Regions from separate parts of the Ureibacillus suwonensis genome, predicted to be linked through region 1. Evidence: riboswitches for the same ligand, from Rfam matches in the RefSeq annotation. Region 1 holds a riboswitch; each other region holds the start of a gene.
What was found. A riboswitch is a leader RNA that binds a small molecule or an ion and turns the genes downstream of it on or off. The one in region 1 is predicted to bind S-adenosylmethionine.
Positions count from the first base shown of each region.

Region 2: another riboswitch for S-adenosylmethionine. It lies ahead of ACFPOH_RS16795 (O-acetylhomoserine aminocarboxypropyltransferase/cysteine synthase family protein); the one in region 1 lies ahead of metK (methionine adenosyltransferase).
Region 3: another riboswitch for S-adenosylmethionine. It lies ahead of ACFPOH_RS02645 (bifunctional homocysteine S-methyltransferase/methylenetetrahydrofolate reductase); the one in region 1 lies ahead of metK (methionine adenosyltransferase).

Region 1 is NZ_JBHSNQ010000150.1:495-6,668, forward strand. Features, by position in the region: gene ACFPOH_RS11585 (alanine/glycine:cation symporter family protein) at 1-1,136, opposite strand, end outside; gene ACFPOH_RS11590 (alpha/beta hydrolase) at 1,284-2,081, opposite strand; gene ACFPOH_RS11595 (gamma carbonic anhydrase) at 2,201-2,713, shown strand; gene metK (methionine adenosyltransferase) at 2,757-3,953, opposite strand; SAM riboswitch class I at 4,175-4,289, opposite strand; gene pckA (phosphoenolpyruvate carboxykinase (ATP)) at 4,530-6,116, shown strand.
Region 2 is NZ_JBHSNQ010000195.1:780-7,597, forward strand. Features, by position in the region: gene ACFPOH_RS16785 (homoserine dehydrogenase) at 1-401, opposite strand, end outside; gene ACFPOH_RS16790 (hypothetical protein) at 702-1,091, opposite strand; gene ACFPOH_RS16795 (O-acetylhomoserine aminocarboxypropyltransferase/cysteine synthase family protein) at 1,746-3,047, opposite strand; SAM riboswitch class I at 3,158-3,261, opposite strand; gene ACFPOH_RS16800 (glycerol-3-phosphate acyltransferase) at 3,406-4,050, shown strand; gene ACFPOH_RS16805 (amidohydrolase) at 4,112-5,743, opposite strand; gene nfsA (oxygen-insensitive NADPH nitroreductase) at 6,126-6,818, shown strand, end outside.
Region 3 is NZ_JBHSNQ010000033.1:20,236-27,053, forward strand. Features, by position in the region: gene metH (methionine synthase) at 1-201, opposite strand, end outside; gene ACFPOH_RS02645 (bifunctional homocysteine S-methyltransferase/methylenetetrahydrofolate reductase) at 194-2,041, opposite strand; SAM riboswitch class I at 2,143-2,246, opposite strand; gene hemG (protoporphyrinogen oxidase) at 2,326-3,717, opposite strand; gene ACFPOH_RS02655 (tetratricopeptide repeat protein) at 3,903-4,781, opposite strand; gene ACFPOH_RS02660 (LysR family transcriptional regulator) at 4,798-5,685, opposite strand; gene ACFPOH_RS02665 (alpha/beta hydrolase) at 5,907-6,653, shown strand.

The DNA.
Region 1 (6,174 bases):
ATATAGTAATATGCCATTAATGTTGTAAAGGCAAAGAAGAACAAAGCAAAAGCGACAAATGCAGAACCGAAGTTATTTAATCCCGGAAACGCTCCGGTTACTGCAAGCTGAGTAAATTCAGTATAAGAATGGCCAGGCACATGTTCCACAATCAATTCCCCATCAGCGCTATTCACATTCGTGTTATATGTGCCCATGAATAATATCATTAATGCCGTCGCGGAACATACAAGCAATGTATCAATATAAATGGATGCCGCCTGAACCAAACCTTGTTTGACCGGATGGGATACTTCCGCTGCAGCCGCCGCGTGAGGTCCTGTACCTTGACCGGCTTCATTGGAATAAACCGCACGTTTTACCCCCCAAGCGATGGCGGCACCAATCATTCCACCGAATGTGGCATCCACATTGAAAGCGCTGCGGAAAATCAACCCGAACACTGCAGGCACTTCGGAAATATTCATAATAATTACGATGAACGCTACTAAAATATAGGCAAGCGCCATAAACGGAACGATGATTTGAGCGGCGTTGGCAATCCGTTTAACCCCACCGATAATTATGAAACCCAATAAAACAATCGTAATTAAACCGGTAATCCATGGAGAGATGTCAAAGGCATTATCCATTGCGCTGACAATGGCATTGGATTGAACCCCAGGCATCAAAATGGCCATCGCCAAAATGGCGGCAATCGCAAACACGACTCCGAACCAGCGCTGTCCTGTTCCTTTTTCCATGTAATACGCCGGCCCACCGCGATAGATTCCCAATTTTTTTGTTTTATATATTTGAGCGAGTGTCGATTCCACATAAGCGGTTGATGCACCGATAAAGGCCGTGACCCACATCCAAAATACCGCACCAGGTCCACCAAAGGCAATGGCACTGGCAGTACCGATAATGTTACCTGTGCCTACACGTCCCGATAAAGCCACCGTCAATGCCTGGAATGATGAAATTCCGGCATCGGATTTTTGCCCTTTAAACATCAGGACAAACATTTCTTTAATTTTTCGGATCTGAACAAATCTGGTCAAAATGGAAAACACAAGTCCTACGATCAAAATCCCATAAATCATGATAGGACCCCAAAGGATATCATAAATCCAGTTCAAAGCATTTTCTACCATACCCACACCCCTTTGAAATTAAATTGAATAATTTTTACTATTTTCTGAAAGAATATTTTAATATTACAAAAATTAATAATATCAATCAATATTTCTGATATCATTTTTTGAAAATAATTTTCATCAAAATATTACAAATCAAATAGATTAAACGATGTAACCGATGGATCGAAGTACATTATTGATAAAATCCCGAACATATAAAAATACTTCTTCCCGTTCAAGGTCATGGAAAATATTATGGTAACTATATGGCCAATCCTTGTATTGAAATTCCCTGGTTTTTTGCAACAACAACCATTTTCTGGCCGCTTCCGAGTCCGCCACTTTATCCTGATTCGGCGTAATCAGCAAAATCGGCAACGTCAATGTTCTTTCCTGCTGAGTGGCCAAATTTTTCATTAATTGCTGAATATCCCGGTACCATCGTACAGTCACATTGGAATGATAGGGCACATCATCCTCCATTTCTAAAATCCCCTCCGGATTTCGGGTCAACAGGCGTTTATTTAATTCCAATGATATTTTTTTATTTGGTGCCAAATTCATGCTTGCCAAAGCACTAGCCAGTAAATTTGAATGTTTCTGCAATTGGAACCATGGGGCGGTCAGAATAAGCCCTGCGCACTCCAATTTCGTTTTCCGCAAAAATTGGATTGCCAGTGTCCCCCCCAACCCATGTCCAATGACAAATACCGGCAGTTGATATTGAAGGGCACTTTGCATCAATTGTTTAATGAAAAGCAAATATTCATCAATCAATTCATCATGTACTCTTGTATATCTCGAGCCTTCTTCATGGCCGGGCAAATCCCCCATTACCACATGAAAGCCTTCCGTTCTCAATTTTTCAATCAACCATGCGTACCAGCGATGGTGTTCAAAAGCGCTATGTACAATTACAACCACCGCTTTCGCTTGTACATCCGTTTCCCACTTCCACATAGCGGTCCTCCTATTTCTCTAAAACTTTCATCAACAAGATGTTCGTTCTATTTTCAAAAATTTTCTTATTTGTTAGGATAATATACATAAATAATACATTAGAAATGGGGAGCATTGCGATGATTTATCCTTATCACGACAAAGAACCAAAAATCCATCCTTCCGCATATATTGCAGAGCATGTGACAATTACCGGCGATGTAACCATTGACGAAGATACGACCATTTGGTTTGGTACGGTCATCCGCGGGGATGTGGCGCCAACGATCATCGGCAAACGTTGCAGCATACAGGATTTAAGCTGCTTGCATCAAAGTCCGAACAACCCTCTCATTATTGAGGATGAGGTCATCGTCGGCCATCAGGTGACTCTACATAGCTGCATTATCCGCAAACGCGCATTAATCGGCATGGGGGCAATCGTTTTGGACGGTGCGGAAATCGGCGAGGGGGCGCTTATTGCAGCTGGAAGTTTAGTGCCTCCAGGGAAAAAAATCCCGCCCAATTCCGTTGCGATGGGGAATCCCGCAAAAGTCGTGCGGGAAGTGACCGAAGCGGAACGGAAAGATATGGATCGCATCATTAACGAATACGTTCAAAAAGGGAAATATTATCAATCATTAAAGAAATAAATGAAAAATGCAGGCATATTGTTTGCCTGCATTTCATATTATATTATATTCCCGCTTTTTGGCGTAATTTTTCCGCCACGTCCGTTCTTTCCCAAGGCAAATCGATGTCTGTGCGTCCAAAATGGCCGTATGCAGCCGTTTGTTTGTAAATCGGTCTGCGCAGATCAAGCATTTTGATGATGCCTGCAGGACGCAAATCGAACAATTCATTTACCCATTCAACCAATTGGTTTTCAGCCACTTTTCCCGTTCCGAATGTATCGATGGAAATGGATACAGGACGGGCGACACCGATTGCATAAGCCAACTGAACTTCCACACGGTCAGCGAGACCGGATGCAACGATGTTTTTCGCTACATAACGAGCCGCATAGGCAGCGGAACGATCCACTTTTGTCGGATCCTTGCCGGAGAATGCTCCCCCACCGTGACGGGCGTATCCTCCATACGTATCGACAATGATTTTGCGGCCAGTGAGCCCTGCATCCCCTTTAGGTCCACCAATTACGAATCGGCCAGTCGGGTTGATGAAATACTTTGTATCCCCATCCAACAACTCTGCAGGAATGATGGTTTTGACCACTTTTTCCATTATATCTTCTTTGATTTGTTCTTGAGTGACGCCCTCATCATGCTGAGTTGAAATAACAATCGTATCGATTCGGCGAGGAATGTTGTTTTCATCATATTCTACCGTCACTTGCGTTTTCCCGTCCGGACGCAAATAAGGGATTTCTTTCGACTTGCGGACTTCCGTCAATCTTCTGGAAAGTTGATGCGCCAAGCTGATCGGAAGAGGCATCAATTCAGGCGTTTCATTGCAAGCAAATCCAAAAATCAACCCTTGGTCGCCAGCACCGATCGCTTCAATCTCCTCATCCGTCATGTATCCTTCCCGGGCTTCCAATGCTCGGTCCACACCTTCCGCAATGTCCGGTGATTGTTCGCCAATTGCAGTGAGCACCGCCAAGTTTTCCGCATCAAATCCAAATTTTCCTCGCGTATATCCAATTTCCGCAACCGTATTACGAACAATGCTTTGAATATCTACATATGTTGTTGTTGTAATTTCTCCTGTAACAAGGACCAATCCCGTTGTTACAATCGTTTCGCAAGCAACTCTTGCATTTGGATCTTCTGCGAGTATCGCATCCAAAATGGCATCGGAGATTTGGTCACAAATTTTATCCGGATGCCCTTCCGTTACACTTTCTGATGTAAACAGCCGACGTTTTGACATTCATTTTCCTCCTAAATTGTTGAGACGAAGCTCTTTATGATACGGTACTCATTATCCATGATCCTTTCCGACTTCCGCCCGTAAGGAACATTACGAGGATAATGAAAGGTATAAAACTCGCTAATCTATTTTAGCTTGAATATATGCCGGATTGATTTGAATAAAAAAAGTTCCTATCCACATTTCTGCATGAGGAAAGGAACTGAAATCTCTACCTTTCACTCTTATCGTTCAAGGGAATCCCTTGCATCAGGTTAGCACCACGCATTATTATATAGATAATGCAGGTTGCCGGGTTTCATAGGGCCTTAACCCTCCACCAGCTCTGGATAAGAGTATCCGTTCATGCAACATGTTACGTAATCTATACTGCATTGTCAAATGTTTTTTCTTATTTGTCTACTGTCTTTTCATAATTCCATTTTCTTCAAGGAGGTTGGAAGAGAAGTCAAAAAATTTCACAAATAAATTTTAAGGATTAGTATAGATTATTCCACCCAATGTGTTATACTATTTTTTGTATTATATAACAAAGAATAATTTCCCTAAAAATAAAAAAAGGATGGTATTTAATCGATGAATTCAGTAGAAGTTGCAAATGAGCTGAAGGAATTATTAAAAGGTAAAAATATAAACACCCAATTATCGGTGCCGCAATTGGTTGAAAAAGCGGTTATTCGCGGGGAAGCGAGACTCACAACTGATGGCGCCATTGTTGCCGAAACTGGAAAATATACCGGACGTTCTCCAAAAGATAAATTTATCGTCGAAGAAGAAAGCATCAAAGGTAAAATCGACTGGGGAAGCGTAAACCAACCAATTTCTTCTGAAGTGTTTGATAACTTGTATATCAAAGTTTTAAATTACTTGAAAGACAAAGATGAGCTATTCGTATTCAAAGGCTTTGCCGGAGCGGATAAAGATTCGCAATTGGCAATTCAAGTCGTAAATGAATACGCTTGGCACAATCTTTTCTGCCATCAATTATTCATCCGTCCAACTCAAGAAGAATTGGTTTCACATGATGCTGACTTCACAATTGTTTCAGCACCTGGTTTCAAAGCGGATCCAGCTGTGGATGGAACAAATTCTGAAGCATTCATCATCGTTTCTTTCGAAAAGAAAATCATTCTGATTGGCGGCACAGAATATGCCGGCGAGATGAAAAAATCCATCTTCAGTATTATGAACTATTTATTGCCTGAAAAAGGAATTCTTTCAATGCACTGCTCAGCCAACGTTGGTGAAGCCGGCGATGTAGCATTATTCTTCGGTTTATCCGGTACAGGTAAAACAACGCTTTCCGCAGACAGCAACCGGAAATTGATTGGTGATGATGAACATGGTTGGTCTGACAATGGCGTATTCAATATCGAAGGCGGTTGCTACGCAAAAACAATCAATCTATCTGCTGAAAAAGAACCGGAAATTTATAATGCCATTCGCTTTGGTACTGTATTGGAAAACGTTGTAATCGATCCGGCTACACGCGTGCCTGATTACGATGATAATACTTTAACTGAAAATACAAGAGCGGCATATCCAATCCATTACATCGAAAATATCGTGACACCATCAATTGCCGGTCATCCAAAAACGATCATTTTCTTGACTGCGGATGCTTTTGGGGTGCTTCCTCCAATCAGCAAATTGACTAAAGAACAAGCAATGTACCACTTCTTAAGCGGATTCACTTCCAAATTGGCTGGTACAGAACGCGGTGTCACTTCACCAGAACCAGTTTTCTCAACATGCTTCGGTGCTCCTTTCTTGCCGCTTCCTGCGACAAGATATGCTGAAATGTTGGGTGAAAAAATCGATAAGCACGATGTTCAAGTATTCTTGGTGAACACAGGTTGGACTGGCGGCGAATACGGTGTTGGAAGCCGCATGAAACTTTCTTATACACGCGCGATGGTACGTGCTGCGATTGATGGAAAACTAAATGATGTAGAAACGAAACAAGATGCGATCTTTGGATTGCACATTCCAACACAAATCGAAGGAGTTCCTAGCGAAGTGCTGGATCCTCGTGAAGCTTGGGAAGATAAAGCGGCATATGACGAGAAAGCCCAATATTTGGCAAACTTGTTCAAAGAAAACTTCAAAAAGTTTAACAATGTTCCGGAAGATATCTTGAAAAAAGGTGGACCATTAGTTTAATTCCCGATAAAAAGGGGCTGGGACAAAACTAGCTTCTAGATAGGAAAAAGGAGAATTT
Region 2 (6,818 bases), on a different contig from region 1:
CCGCCTGCAACCGTCGCTTCATAGCCTACAAATACACCGTTTTGCTTTGCAAGTTCTTGCAGTTCAAGCCCGTATTTTGCAAACATCACCTTATTTGCCGTAATGACGTGGCACTTTTTCATTACCGCTTTCTTTAAATATGTGTATGCAGGCTCCTCGCCTACAATCGCTTCGAATACCACTTGCAAACCTTTAACGTTTAAGCAGTCATCAATGTTATCTGTCAACAAATGCCGTGTTCCTGGAACTCTCTCTTTTGTTGTGTCCCGAACCAATATTTTTGCAACCTCTAACTCGACACCCAGTTTTTTGCGCAAATCTTCCCGTTTTTCGTTCAATATATGATAAATGCCTTGGCCAACTGTGCCAAATCCTAAGATGGCCGCCTTGATTGTTGCCATTTTCCTTTTCGCCTCCATCTTTTCTTTCGAATTGAAATTTCATTGTTGAACAACGAGTGCTGAAATTCTATACTATACAAACACTCTTTATTTGCAGATATAAAAAATAATAAAATTCAATATTTTTTGAAACATACAGAAATTTTAACGTATATTTGAAAGGAACTCAAGGGAATTCTACCCAAGATGGACATTTGTTTTCTACGAAAGGGCATACAACTATTATAATATAGCAAACTTGCTCACTTTTAAAATAAAAAAAGCCAGTACAAACATTGTACTGACCTGTCATTCACCTGTTCACGATGCATTTGCCAACAAAACATTTCGGTATTGGACCAAAATTTTTCTCATCAGCTCTTCTTCTTCCGCTGTAAAGTCTGGAACTCCGTAAGGTCTTCGAATCAATTGGAAATCTCCATATTTTAAATACCATTCTTTTGCCGGCTCTGAAATATGTTGCTCACCAAATTCTTTGTATTCATCATATACTTCTTTGACGACATAATCATGGGTTAGCAAGGAATATGTCTGTTCTTTATATGGTCTGTACCCAAAAACACTTTCCCAGCGTCTATCGACGATTTCAAGCAAATGCTGCAACGCTTTTGCATTCACAAAGGTATTCGTTTCATTTAATTCATATATGATATAAGCCGCAAAATTTTGGGCGCTATAAACCTTACTCATCGGACCAGCTCCTTTATAAGTTAAGGGGGAAAGCCATTAAAGGCTTTCCGTTTTTATTTTAGGGGGGATCAGATACGATGGAATCTAATCATTCTCTTATAACTAATATATACGATCCAATTTAAAATTTCAAGTATCCTAATTAATTTACTAGGTTTTATTTCAACAAAAGGGGATAGGGGTTATAACGAACAACTATACCTGCTAAATGACGGGTCAGCAATTTTAATTAGGATGTGAATTGCATTCGAATGGGAATACAATTCACATCAAAAGTAACAACTTGATGTTTGGCGAACTTTTTCTGTAAAGGGGCGTCTTCATGGCTGCGAATGGGCAGCTTTTATAGGAATCGACCATATTTATTGCTTCAAACCGCTGAGTAAGCATTTTTTAGTAACGAGCTTTGGATTTTTACCCGCTGCAAATGGGCAGCGTTTTATTTTGCTACGGATGGGCAGCATTTGTTTTTGGATTTTGCAACTGCTGCGAATGAGCAGCTTTGAATCCATATAGCCAGTGCCGGATTTACATGCTTTGATCCGCTGACACTGGGTTCTTCAGCTCAAATGAGAGCCGAATTGGGATTTTCCGGTATCAAATGACCGTTCTTTCTTTTATATGCAAATAGAGGGGCTTTTATAAATGATCAACTTAAGCGTTCTTTACACCAAATTCAGCTGCTGCTTTGGCTAAAGCCTGATCTAAATCCGCAATAATATCATCTGCGTTTTCCAAGCCGATGGATAGGCGGATGAGCTCTTCTCCAACACCGGCAATTTTCAATTCTTCAGGAGATAATTGTTGGTGAGTTGTTGAAGCCGGATGAATAATCAATGATCTTGCATCTCCAACGTTTGCAACATGAGAGAACAATTTCACGTTGTCAATAACGACACTGCCTGCTTCACGGCCACCTTTAATGCCGAATGTCACCATAGAACCATAACCGTTTTTCAAGTATTTTTTCGCTAAATGGTGAGATTCGAATGATTCATCTCCTGGATAATTCACGTATTCCACGTATGGGTGGTTTTTCAAAAACGCCACTACTTTTTCCGCATTTTCACTATGTCTTGGATAGCGGAGGTGAAGAGTTTCCAATCCTTGAAGGAAACTGAAAGCCGCATCCGGACCTAAAGTTGGGCCTAAGTCGCGCAATAATTGAACGCGCAATTTTGTTGCAAAAGCTGCGCCTGCTGTATCGATGCCGTAACGGATGCCGTGATAAGTGTGGTCAGGCTCTGTGAAACCAGGGAATCGACCTTGTGTCCAGTCGAATTTTCCTGCATCTACCACAACGCCACCGATTGTTGTACCGTGGCCGCCAATCCATTTTGTTGCTGAATGGATAACAACATCTGCTCCAAAATCAATTGGATTGCATCCATATGGTGATGGGAACGTATTGTCGATGATTAATGGAATGCCATGTTCATGGGCAATTGCTGCTACTGCTTCAATATCTAAAATATTTAAGCTAGGATTTCCTACTACTTCTGCATAGATTGCTTTTGTTTTGTCCGTAATTGCTTTGCGGAAGTTTTCCGGATCTCTTTCATCTACAAATGTTGTTGTAATGCCCCAACGAGGTAATGTGTTAGCAAATAAGTTATATGTTCCGCCATACAATGATCCAGCAGAGACAATTTCATCTCCCGCATTGGCGATATTTAAAATGGAGAAGGCAACTGCCGCCTGACCGGAAGATAGAGCAACAGCTGCAGAGCCACCTTCTAGCAAGGCAACACGCTTTTCAAACACATCGACTGTCGGGTTCATGATGCGGGAATAAATGTTTCCGACTTCTTCAAGGGCAAATAATTTTCGTGCATGTTCTGTGTTTTTGAAGGCATAAGCCGTCGTGCGATAAATCGGAACGGCAATTGCACCTGTTACTGGATCAGGTTGTTGACCACCGTGAAGTAATAGCGTTTCTGGTTTGAATTCGGACATGATATTTCCTCCTAAACAATAAATTTGATGGAAGGTTTCGAGAAGGCATGGAAGATAAAACAAAAACCCTCTTCATATAAGAAGAGGGCTTTGTACACGTACATTTCCTCCTCTTATCTTTCAGACAAACGTCTGTAGGATTTAGCACCTTTGCAAATTCTTGCCGGTTGCCGGGCATCTTTGGGCCTATTCCCTCCGCCACTCTTGATAAGAGTAATGATTAATTTTCCATCGTTGGATTAACTATAAAACATAGTAACCCACTCTGTCAACTATTTTTTTGAAATTTTTAAATCTTTTTTTATTTTATTGAGTATAATAGATTAAAGCGTTTTTTTCTATAAAAGGAGCAAATATTATGTTGATAGAGCTGATTATTTCACTTATTGCGGGATATTTTATCGGTTGCATCCATGGATCAAATGTGGCCCAATACCTTTCCGGGGTGAATCTGAAAGAAGCGGGCCATGGAAATGCGGGGGCTTCCAATGCCACCTTGACCCTTGGCTGGAAATACGGCATACTCGTAGGCCTCATTGATATCGGAAAAGGCGTCCTTGCCATAATCTTGGCAAAATATTTCTTAAATCACTTCACTTCATTGGATGCGGAGCAAATTTCCATATTCCTTTATTTGATAGGCGCGGCGGTCATTTTTGGCCATAATTTTCCTATCCATATGAATTTTCGGGGAGGAAAAGGAACCGCTTCCCTGATCGGCATTTTCGTTGCGATCAATTGGAAAATGGGTCTTCTTGCCGTAGTCGGTCTTATCGTTGTCTCTTTATTGACCAATTATTTGATTCTGGGCGTGTTTTTCTTTTATTTTGCATTTGCAATCAGCGCTTTGCTTTATGAGCCATCCCTCTGGCCTTTTATCATTGTTCTGTTCCTTCTTTTGGTCGCAATCATTTTGCATTTAGAAAACATAAAACGGATGAAGCGCGGCACAGAACCGACGATTCGTTCCGCCTTAAAAAAGAAGAAAGGCCCATCCGTATAAAAATAGTATCTTCCGTAAAGGGGTTATTCGTTGAACACACTTGGCTACGGAAGATACTTTTTTATTGTCCGCCGATTTCCGATTCATCCCGGTATGTTTCTTTTCCTTTAAAATAAGTAAGTATGACTTTTGCTTCGCTGATTTCACCTGGCGGAACCCTGAAAATATTTTTATCCAATATAATAAAGTCCGCCTGCATGCCTACCCGGATTTTTCCCAATTGTGCTTCCCTGCCTATTTGCCTCGCCGCATAAATGGTGTAGCTTCGGAGCATCTGCTTCAATGTGGCGCTTTCTTTCGGCCACAAAGGCTTTTGACTTTTTTCATCATTCCAGTGAAGTCTTGTCATTCCTGTCTCAATTCCATAAAGCGGGTTCAACTCACCATCAGGAAAGTTGCTGAAAGATGAGACCGGCAATCCCTTTTCAAAGTAGCTTTTCATTCGATGCCAGTTTTTAAGTTCGTCTTCCTTGCCGGCATCTATGGATTGATGAAAGATGGCCGGCTGGACGGATGGAATAATCCGAAACTTCCGGAAGTTTGTCAAATCATCATTCGTTACGATCGGCATATGGGAAATGACATGTTTAAAATTCTTTTTTCCATTTCGTACCCGCGCATATTCAAATCCTTCAAAAATCATGTGCAACTCTTTTTCTGCTTCCACATGAATCCGAAAACCTTCCCGATCCAGCAAATCCAACATATCAAGAAATTTCTCCTTCTCCCAAACCGCATTTTCTGTATAATTCATTTTTGCCGTTTGGACGCTGTAATTTTTCCCTTGGTAAATCTCCCTCCACTCTTTAAAAAGTTCGATCTGATCCAAATCCTTGAGGGGATCCACGTAGATTCCCAACTCATAGGTCATGGTCAATAGATTTTTCCGATCCAGTTCATCAAAGGCTTTCAGCACATTTTCCGAATGGTTTCCCAGGGGAACAAATGCGGCCGTAATACCGTATCTGGCTGCATCTTCTTGATATTTAATCAGCGCCTTTTTATATTGTTCCACGGAAAAGTCCGGCTGCGGCAGCGCTTGTACGACCATATCAGTGAATTGTCCCGGAATGATTCCGGACGCTTCTCCAGTTTCCGTTAGGCCATGCTCAATATGATCTAACCCGGATATTTCCAATGTTTTGGAATTGACCCATAGCTCGTCTCGGTGAGCGGAAAATGCGACAAATGGGATATCATGCACAAGTTGGTCAATAAGGTCTCTTGGCGTTTTTCCGCTTTTCCCCCATGCTTCTTCCGTCACTTTTTGATTCCATCCAACTGCGCACAGCTGTTTTAATTGCGGATGCTGTGCACGGTACGAAAATATGGCTTTTTCATATTCTTCGAAGGTGGAAAAGGAACTCAAATCCAACCAAAACATCTTCTCCGCTTTTAAATAAGCGGCATTGTGGCCGTCAATAAACCCCGGCAACATCAATCGGTTGTCCATATACATCACTCTTGTTTGAGGGCCCTTATAGGCTTGCACCCCTTCCCGGTCTCCTACATAAACAAATTTTCCGTTTTTCACTGCAACCGCTTCCGCCTCTTCATTGGCTTTATCCATCGTAAATACGCGGACATATTCAATCACCAAATCCGCTTGGACTATCTCTTCAGCTCCGATCCCCTTGTAAGGGACGGCTATCAAACATAGCAAGAGCAGTACAATGAAAAGCAATTTTTTCATTTATACGACCTCGCTTTGCGGGAGAACTGTTTCAATTTAGGGTATTCGTTTTTCAACAATACATACCGCTATTTTATAATCATCAATCCTTTGCCCTTGAAACAACTTTATCCCTGCAAATCAATGGATTCCTTTTTGCTTTTTGGGCGCTGTGCCCGACCCTCTTAATATGCCCACAAGCGGCACAATCCTCTCACGGTGATCCCCTCCTGCCACCGCCTTCCTCCCTTGCAATGTTCAGCTTTGTATTTTGGGGACGGTGGTTTGAATAATTCAAATTTTTGCCATTGGCAAAAAAGTATAATATGATACCTTTAAGAAGAGAAACATCGCTTGATGAAGCGATATTCCAACCAATTAGTACATAAAAGGGGTGTAAAGATTGAGTGTAAAAGAATTATTGCGCAGTCATACTTCTGTTCGTAAATATACAGGAGAAGAAATACCGAAAGAAAAAATCATCGACTTGATTCAGACAGCCCAGATGGCCGCTTCTTCCCACTTTGTACAAGCTTATAGCGTCATTTTGGTGACGGATGAGGAAAAGAAACAAAAGCTTGGGGAACTTTCCAACAATGAATTCCAATTCCAAACGGCCGGAGCCGCTTTGTTATTCTGTGTCGATTTCAAACGATTGGAAGTGGCAGGAAGAAAGCACGGTGTCGATATTACGGTGGATACAGCGGAAAATGTCTTAGTAGGTGTCGTTGATGTGGCGATTTTTGCGCAAAATTTTGTCATTGCCGCAGAATCGGAAGGCTATGGTATCTGCTATATCGGAGGTGCCAGAAACAATCCTGAAGCGATCAGCGAATTATTCAACTTGCCTGAACATGTATTCCCGCTCTTCGCGATGACCGTTGGAAAACCGACAAAGAAAAATGAAACAAAACCGAGACTTCCTGTTGAAGCCGTATTGCACGAAAATGGATACGACGTGGATAAGTACGACGAAATTCTGGATGAATATGATGCCATTATGGAAAGATATTATGCATCCAGAAGCTCCAATCAAAAAGTGTCCAATTGGACGAAACAAATGGCTGATTTCCTAATCGATCAACGCCGTCCTCAT
Region 3 (6,818 bases), on a different contig from region 1:
CGCCCCCGCCTCCAAGTAGGCACGGTGGATTTTTGAAATCACATCCGGTCTTGTCAAGACAAGATGTTCATTGCATCCTTCATATTGTTCGCCACCGAAATCTTCCGCTGACAAATTTTCCTGCTGGAGCATTGTACCCATTGCCCCGTCAATGATCAAAATTCGTTTCTGCAACTGTTCTTCGATTGGATGGTTAACCATTTGCTATAACTCCTTTGTTCTGCTCATCAAGTTGTTGGATATATTGCAATAGTTGTGATGTTATATCGTATCGCATAAACGGCGTGATCAAATAGATTCCGTTAAAGTATTTCGTTGCCGTATCTAACAACTCTTTCGCAATTTCAAGACCCACTCTTGTTTCTTCTTCTTTATTTCCGCTCACTTGTTTCATTCTTTCCAACACATCATCGGACAATTTGATTCCTGGCACTTCATGATGCAAGAACTCCGCATTTTTAAAGCTTGTGAGCGGCATGATTCCGATATAAATCGGTGTTTCCAAATGTTTCGTCGCTTCATATACTTCCACGATTTTTTCCTTGGAGTATACCGGCTGGGAAATGAAGTAATCCGCACCATGTTCGATTTTTTTCTCAAGGCGGCTTACCGCGCGATCAATCACCCTTACATTCGGATTGAAAGCGGCCGCTACAGAGAAGTTGGCTTTCTTTTTAAGGGCTTTTCCGGAGAAAGAAATCCCTTCGTTCAATTGTTTGATGAGGGAGATCAATTCCATGGATGAAACATCATAAACGCTTGTGGCGCCCGGAAAATCCCCCACTTTTGTCGGGTCTCCTGTAACGGCTAATACATCATGGAGACCAAGGGCGCTTAACCCCAACAAATGGGATTGCAACCCGATCAAATTCCGGTCCCGGCATGTAATATGGGGCATTGTGCGGATTCCGTATTGCAATTTTAAGATGGCCCCCATCGCCAAGTTGCTGACTCTTGGGGAAGCCAAGGAATTGTCGGCCATCATGATAAGGTCTGCCCCGGCCTCGTACAGCGCTTTGGCCCCTTCAATAAATTTGTCGATTTCAAGATGCTTTGGTGTATCCAACTCGACAATGACCGAACGTTCCCTTTTCGCTTTTTCATGAAGCGGCTCGAAACTCCGCGGTTCTGCTTCCTGAATGACAATTTCCCTTTGGGGTTTTGCCACTTTCTTTTCAACCGGCTGGAAATGGGCCAGTTTCTTTTTCATCGCTTCAATATGTTTTGGCGTCGTTCCGCAGCATCCTCCGATGAGCCTTACCCCTTCATTGCAAAGTTCCACTGCGGCACGGGCAAAATAATCCACTTCCGATTCATAAACGACGCGGCCATCCTCGATATCCAACAGGGATGCGTTCGGATAAGCCGATAAAAAGGCCCGTTCGGGAATTTCCACCTCTTCAAAGGCCTGTAATGTGTGATAAGGGCCAAGACGGCAGTTCACTCCTACGACATCTGCCCCCAATTGTTCAAGCCGCTTCAACGCATCATTCAATTTCATGCCGTTCAATAACACGCCAGGTTCCTGCATGGAAACTTGGGCGATGATAGGCATATCCGTCATTAGCCTTAGCATTTTCAACGTTTCCGTAAGTTCTTCAAAATCATAGTAAGTTTCAAGCAATAAACCATCCAACTGTCCGTCAATCAACACTTCCGCCTGTTCACGGACAGCTTCCAGAATTTCCTCCAATGTGTGGTCAACTTTCCGGACGCCGCGAATTCCGCCGATGGAACCCAAAACAAAGACGTTGTGGCCTTCTGCTGCACGCTTGGCTACAGCAATCGCCCCTTGGTTAATTTCCGCCACTTTGGACTCCAATCCATAACGGGCAAGCTTGATTCCATTGGCTCCATAAGTATTCGTTTGAATCACATCAGCGCCGGCCTGTATGTATTCGCTATGAATTTTTTCGATAATGTCCGGTCTTTCAATATTCATTTCTTCATGGCAGTATTCAAGTCCGTACGAATATAAAAGGGTTCCCATCGCCCCATCCGCAACCAACACTCTATTTCTTAAAGCTTCCAGTAGCCCCATCCAAATTCCCTCACTTTTCTTTACTTCTTAAATATTCAGTTAATTCATCTAAAAGAAAAAGCCTTCTTGCGAAAGAAGGCTTGTCATTTCCTTTTGAAGTCACCTTATCTTTCGGCCATTGCCGCTGGATTTAGCACCTTACTAATTTCATTAGTGGTTGCTGAAGCTTCACAGGGCCAGTTCCCTCCACTTCTCTCGATAAGTAATATTCAATTTTGAAATACCGATATAATAGCTTACATCATAAACGGTATTCTTCATTTTGTCAAGTTAACTAATCGGAATTAATGCGAAATGATATCGAAAATTTTCTCTGCCGTTTCTTTACCATTATCGATACATGCGCCGATTCCTACGCCGAAATAAGAACATCCTGCAATGAACAGATTTGGATAGAGCTGATCCAATTTTGCCAACACTTGATCCAATGCTTCGTGATGGGCCAAATCATAAGTCGGCATCGCTTCAATCCATTTCGTAATATTCACAATGCTAGGTTGCGCTTCTATATTCAAGCTGAGTTTAATATCGTTCAATGCCACTTTTGTCAGCTCTTCATCAGTCATGTTAATCAATTCTTGATAACGTGGATTGCTTTCCTTATAGAAGACGCGCACCAACAGGTTCCCTTCTTTGGACGTATGTTTCCATTTGCGGCTTGTCCAAGTGGATGCATTACATGCCAAATCGCTGTTATGGGAAACGATAAATCCGGTGCCATCCTGCGGCAATACGGAATCCGGCAGATCAAAGCCCAAATACATTGTGATGGCGGATGCATCTTTGAATTGGTTGAAATAAGGTTCCAATTCTTCATTATTCAAAAGATGTTTAATCACTTTGTTAGGCAATGCCAAAACAACAACATCCGATTCCATTTTATCGCCACTAGCCAAAGTGATTTCATAACGATCATTTTTCTTCTCGACTTGAACCGTTTCCGTGCCTTTATAAATTTCTACATCATCCAACAGTTCTTCCAATCGGTCGATCAATTGGCTTAAACCGTTTTTAAAAGACAAGAATTTTTTATTTGCTTCCCGTTCAAATTTTTCCCGATTCGCTTGCAATCCTTTCATCAGGCTGCCATATTCATTTTTATAATCGACCAAATACGGAATGGTGGAAGCGATGGACAATTTATAAATATCTCCGGAATAAACGCCGGCAAGTACTGGGGCAATCTGCTTTTCAACGATTTCTTTTCCCAAAAAGTATTCCAAAAATTCTCCGATTGAATTTTCCTTTGTAAATTTCGTATTCGGAATTTCTTCATCTTTTAAAAAGCGTTGTTTTCCTTCTTCTGAAATCAATGTGCTCGCATTCAATGATTCCACCGTCATCGGAATACCGAAAACAGACTCCTTAGGAATTGCATGTAATTCATTGTTCGTATGGATATAGGAAATCCCCGTTTCGTTATAAACAACTTCCGATTCAAAATCGAGTTCTTTTATCAGTTCTTGGACACTTGGATAACGGGCTACAATGGAATCCGCCCCCGTTTCCATGACGAATCCGTTTTCCCGCGCTGTGTGCATTTTGCCGCCAAGGTAAGGATTTTTTTCCAAAAGCACCAAACGGGCAGGAACATTTTTTTCTTTCAATTGTTTTTGCAAATAGTACATCGTGCAAAGTCCTGTAATTCCTCCACCAATCACTGTTACCGTTTTCATTCAATACAACTCCTATACATTCAATTTGACTATTTTAAGTATAATCGCTTTTTTTAGCTATTTTTGTGTCGGCTTTAGCAAATTTTATTGAATAATAGTCGAAAAATTTCATAATTCAATAGACTTCCACTCGAATTGTCCAAGGGAATGTGCATTCCAAGAAGTGGATGGAGGAAATTGCGGAATTATTGAACATATTCGTTTTCCATTTGTTGTCTTGCCAATTCCCGCCAACGGGAGGCAGCCTTCTTATCAACCTCGACATCGATTCCATTTTCATAAATATGGGCGATATTCAACTTTGCCTGATAATCGCCGAGCAATGAAGCCCGCTTATAATAGTAAAGCGCTTTCTTTCCATTCCTTTCCACCCCAATGCCGTTCTCATATAAATATCCCAAATTATAAATGGAATCGATATGATGGGATTCAGCCGCTTTCTCAAACCATTCAACGGCTTTTGAAATGTTTTTCTCCACACCCAATAGCCCGTCCAAATAGATGGAACCCATACGGTACTGGGCATCCTCATAACCGCCTTGAGCGGACTTCAAATAATAGTGAAAGGCCTTATCTTCATCTTTATTGATTCCGATTCCTTGTTCATACATGATTCCCAGCGTAAACATCGCTTCCACCACATCCTGTTTTGCAGCCTCTTTGAACCATTTCAATGCTTCCTTGTAATTTACAGGGACCCCTTCTCCGTTCAAATACATATCGGCCAAGTTATTTTGGGCATCCGGATGTCCCTTTTTTGCCGTCTTTTTATATAATTGAAAAGCCATCTTCACATCTTCTTCCACCCCAAGCCCTTCATAATAACAGTTTGCAAGCTGATAAAGGGCTTCACTATTCCCGGCTTTGCCGGCTTTTTGCAGCCAATATACCACGAGGGAATATTCTTCCATAATTTTATAAAGATAGGCCAATTCAATCATAGCTTCCACATTTTTTTCATGGGCAAGGCGATAAATATCTCTCGCTTGGATCAATTGCTCGACTGTCAGTAAATGCTGGAACCGCAGCAATAACTCTTCAAATTTATCTTGCTTATCTACCACGCCATCTACACCTTTTCTATTTTCCTTTGAAATATTCCACCAAATAATTTCGAAATTGATTCGTTGACGGAGAAATATATCTCCCTGCAACCCATGATACCCCAATTTTACGTTCACAAATTGGTTCTTTTACGGAAATTTTTTTGACATTATATTCCGATAATCCTTTAATGGATGGAATGATGGAAACACCATGGCCTGCGCTGACAAATCCCGCTACCGTATGCGGATCTTCCCCTTCAAATGTAATGTTTGTTTTGGAAATCCCTACATCCTTCAATAGTTTATCCACCATGTGACGCAGTGCATTTCCTTTTTTGATCGAAACAAAAGGTTCGTCTTTAATCTCCTTCAACTCGATAAAATCTTTTTTTGCCAAAGGATGATTTATGGGGACAATCACAAACAATTCTTCTTTCCACAATTCAATCCATTCTATTTCAACCACTTTTGACTCAATACGCTGGGATAAACATAAATCAATATCCCCTTTTTCCAAAAGTTCCAATAAATTCAACGAAGATGCCTGCGTCAAGTTAAACTTAATATTTGGATATTTATCATGGACATGGGCCATCAACTCGGGCACAATTTCCATTCCCAACGTATGAATAAATCCAAATGACACTTCACCGTAACCCGGCATGACAAGACCGCTGATTTCCTGTTTGGCCCTGCTGTATTCATCCAAAATCTTATTGACGCTTTCCAAAAACAGCTTCCCATAGCGGTTCAATATGATGGAACGCCCTTGACGATCGAAAAGGGGCACGCCAATCTCCTGCTCAATATTTGAAATGGATTTGCTCAGGGCGGGTTGGGAAATGTTTAACATTTCAGCAGCATGGGTCATATGTTCCGTTTCAGCCACTACTTTAAAGTACTCTAATTGTTGTATTTCCATAGCGAATTCCCTTCTTAAAAAATGATAACCGAATCGAATCAATTTGATAGAAATAATAAATTGTATTTATGTAAGTCTATATCTATAATAAAGTTAAACGTTGAGTTTGAATACCAAAAATCTTAAAAAAACACAAGTATTTTTCTTAAATTTTCAAACAATTTTCAAATTCTTTTTAAATTTTCTGTCACATTACGGTTAAAAAGGAGTAGTTCTTCAGAATGAAAATCATTTCGCCAAAACCATTTACGATTGAGGCGGGAAAACGTGCTGTCTTATTATTGCATGGCTTTACAGGCAACACAAATGATGTGAAACGTTTAGGCCGCTATTTAGCAGAACGCAACTATACGGTTCACGCTCCTTTGTATAAAGGCCATGGCGGTGATCCTTTAGCCCTCATTCAAACCGATCCGATTGAATGGTGGAACAGTGCAGTTGAGGGTTATGATGAGCTTCGAAGACGTGGCTATACAGAAATTGCCGTTGCTGGTGTTTCTCTCGGAGGCATTTTCTCATTGCGCCTTGGCGAAGAACGTCCAATCAAAGCGATTGTAACAATGTCCGCACCAGCATTGGATAAAAGTGTTGATAGCTTGCAACAACGCATCATTAGCTATACAATTAATTACAAAAAGCTGACTGGAACATATAATGAAGAAGAAGATAAACCAGAAGTTATTGCAAAAAGATATCAAATGCCGAAGCTTGAATATTTGCAAGGCATTATTAATGATACAAGCGCAAAATTGAATAAAATTGATAAACCTGTTCACATCTTGCGCGGCTTACATGATGATGAGTACTATTGCAAAAGCGCGGATTATATTTACAATTCCGTCAATTCGCGCATTAAATCGGTAAAAAGCTTCATCAATTCAGGTCACATTTTAACGGTTGACAAAGAACGTGAACTTGTATTTGAAGAAGTATACCGGTTCTTTGAAAGTTTGGATTGGGAAGAATAAAATTCGATTCTTCTTGCCATAATAATAATGTATCCCCTAGCAAATTCCCCAATTTGCTATGATATAAATATGTCCTTGAGACATACATCCCTTTAGCAAGCTACGAAAATGATCCCCGTCAAATTTCGTAGCTTGTTTTTTTGTGCAATGTTTCAGGATAAACTA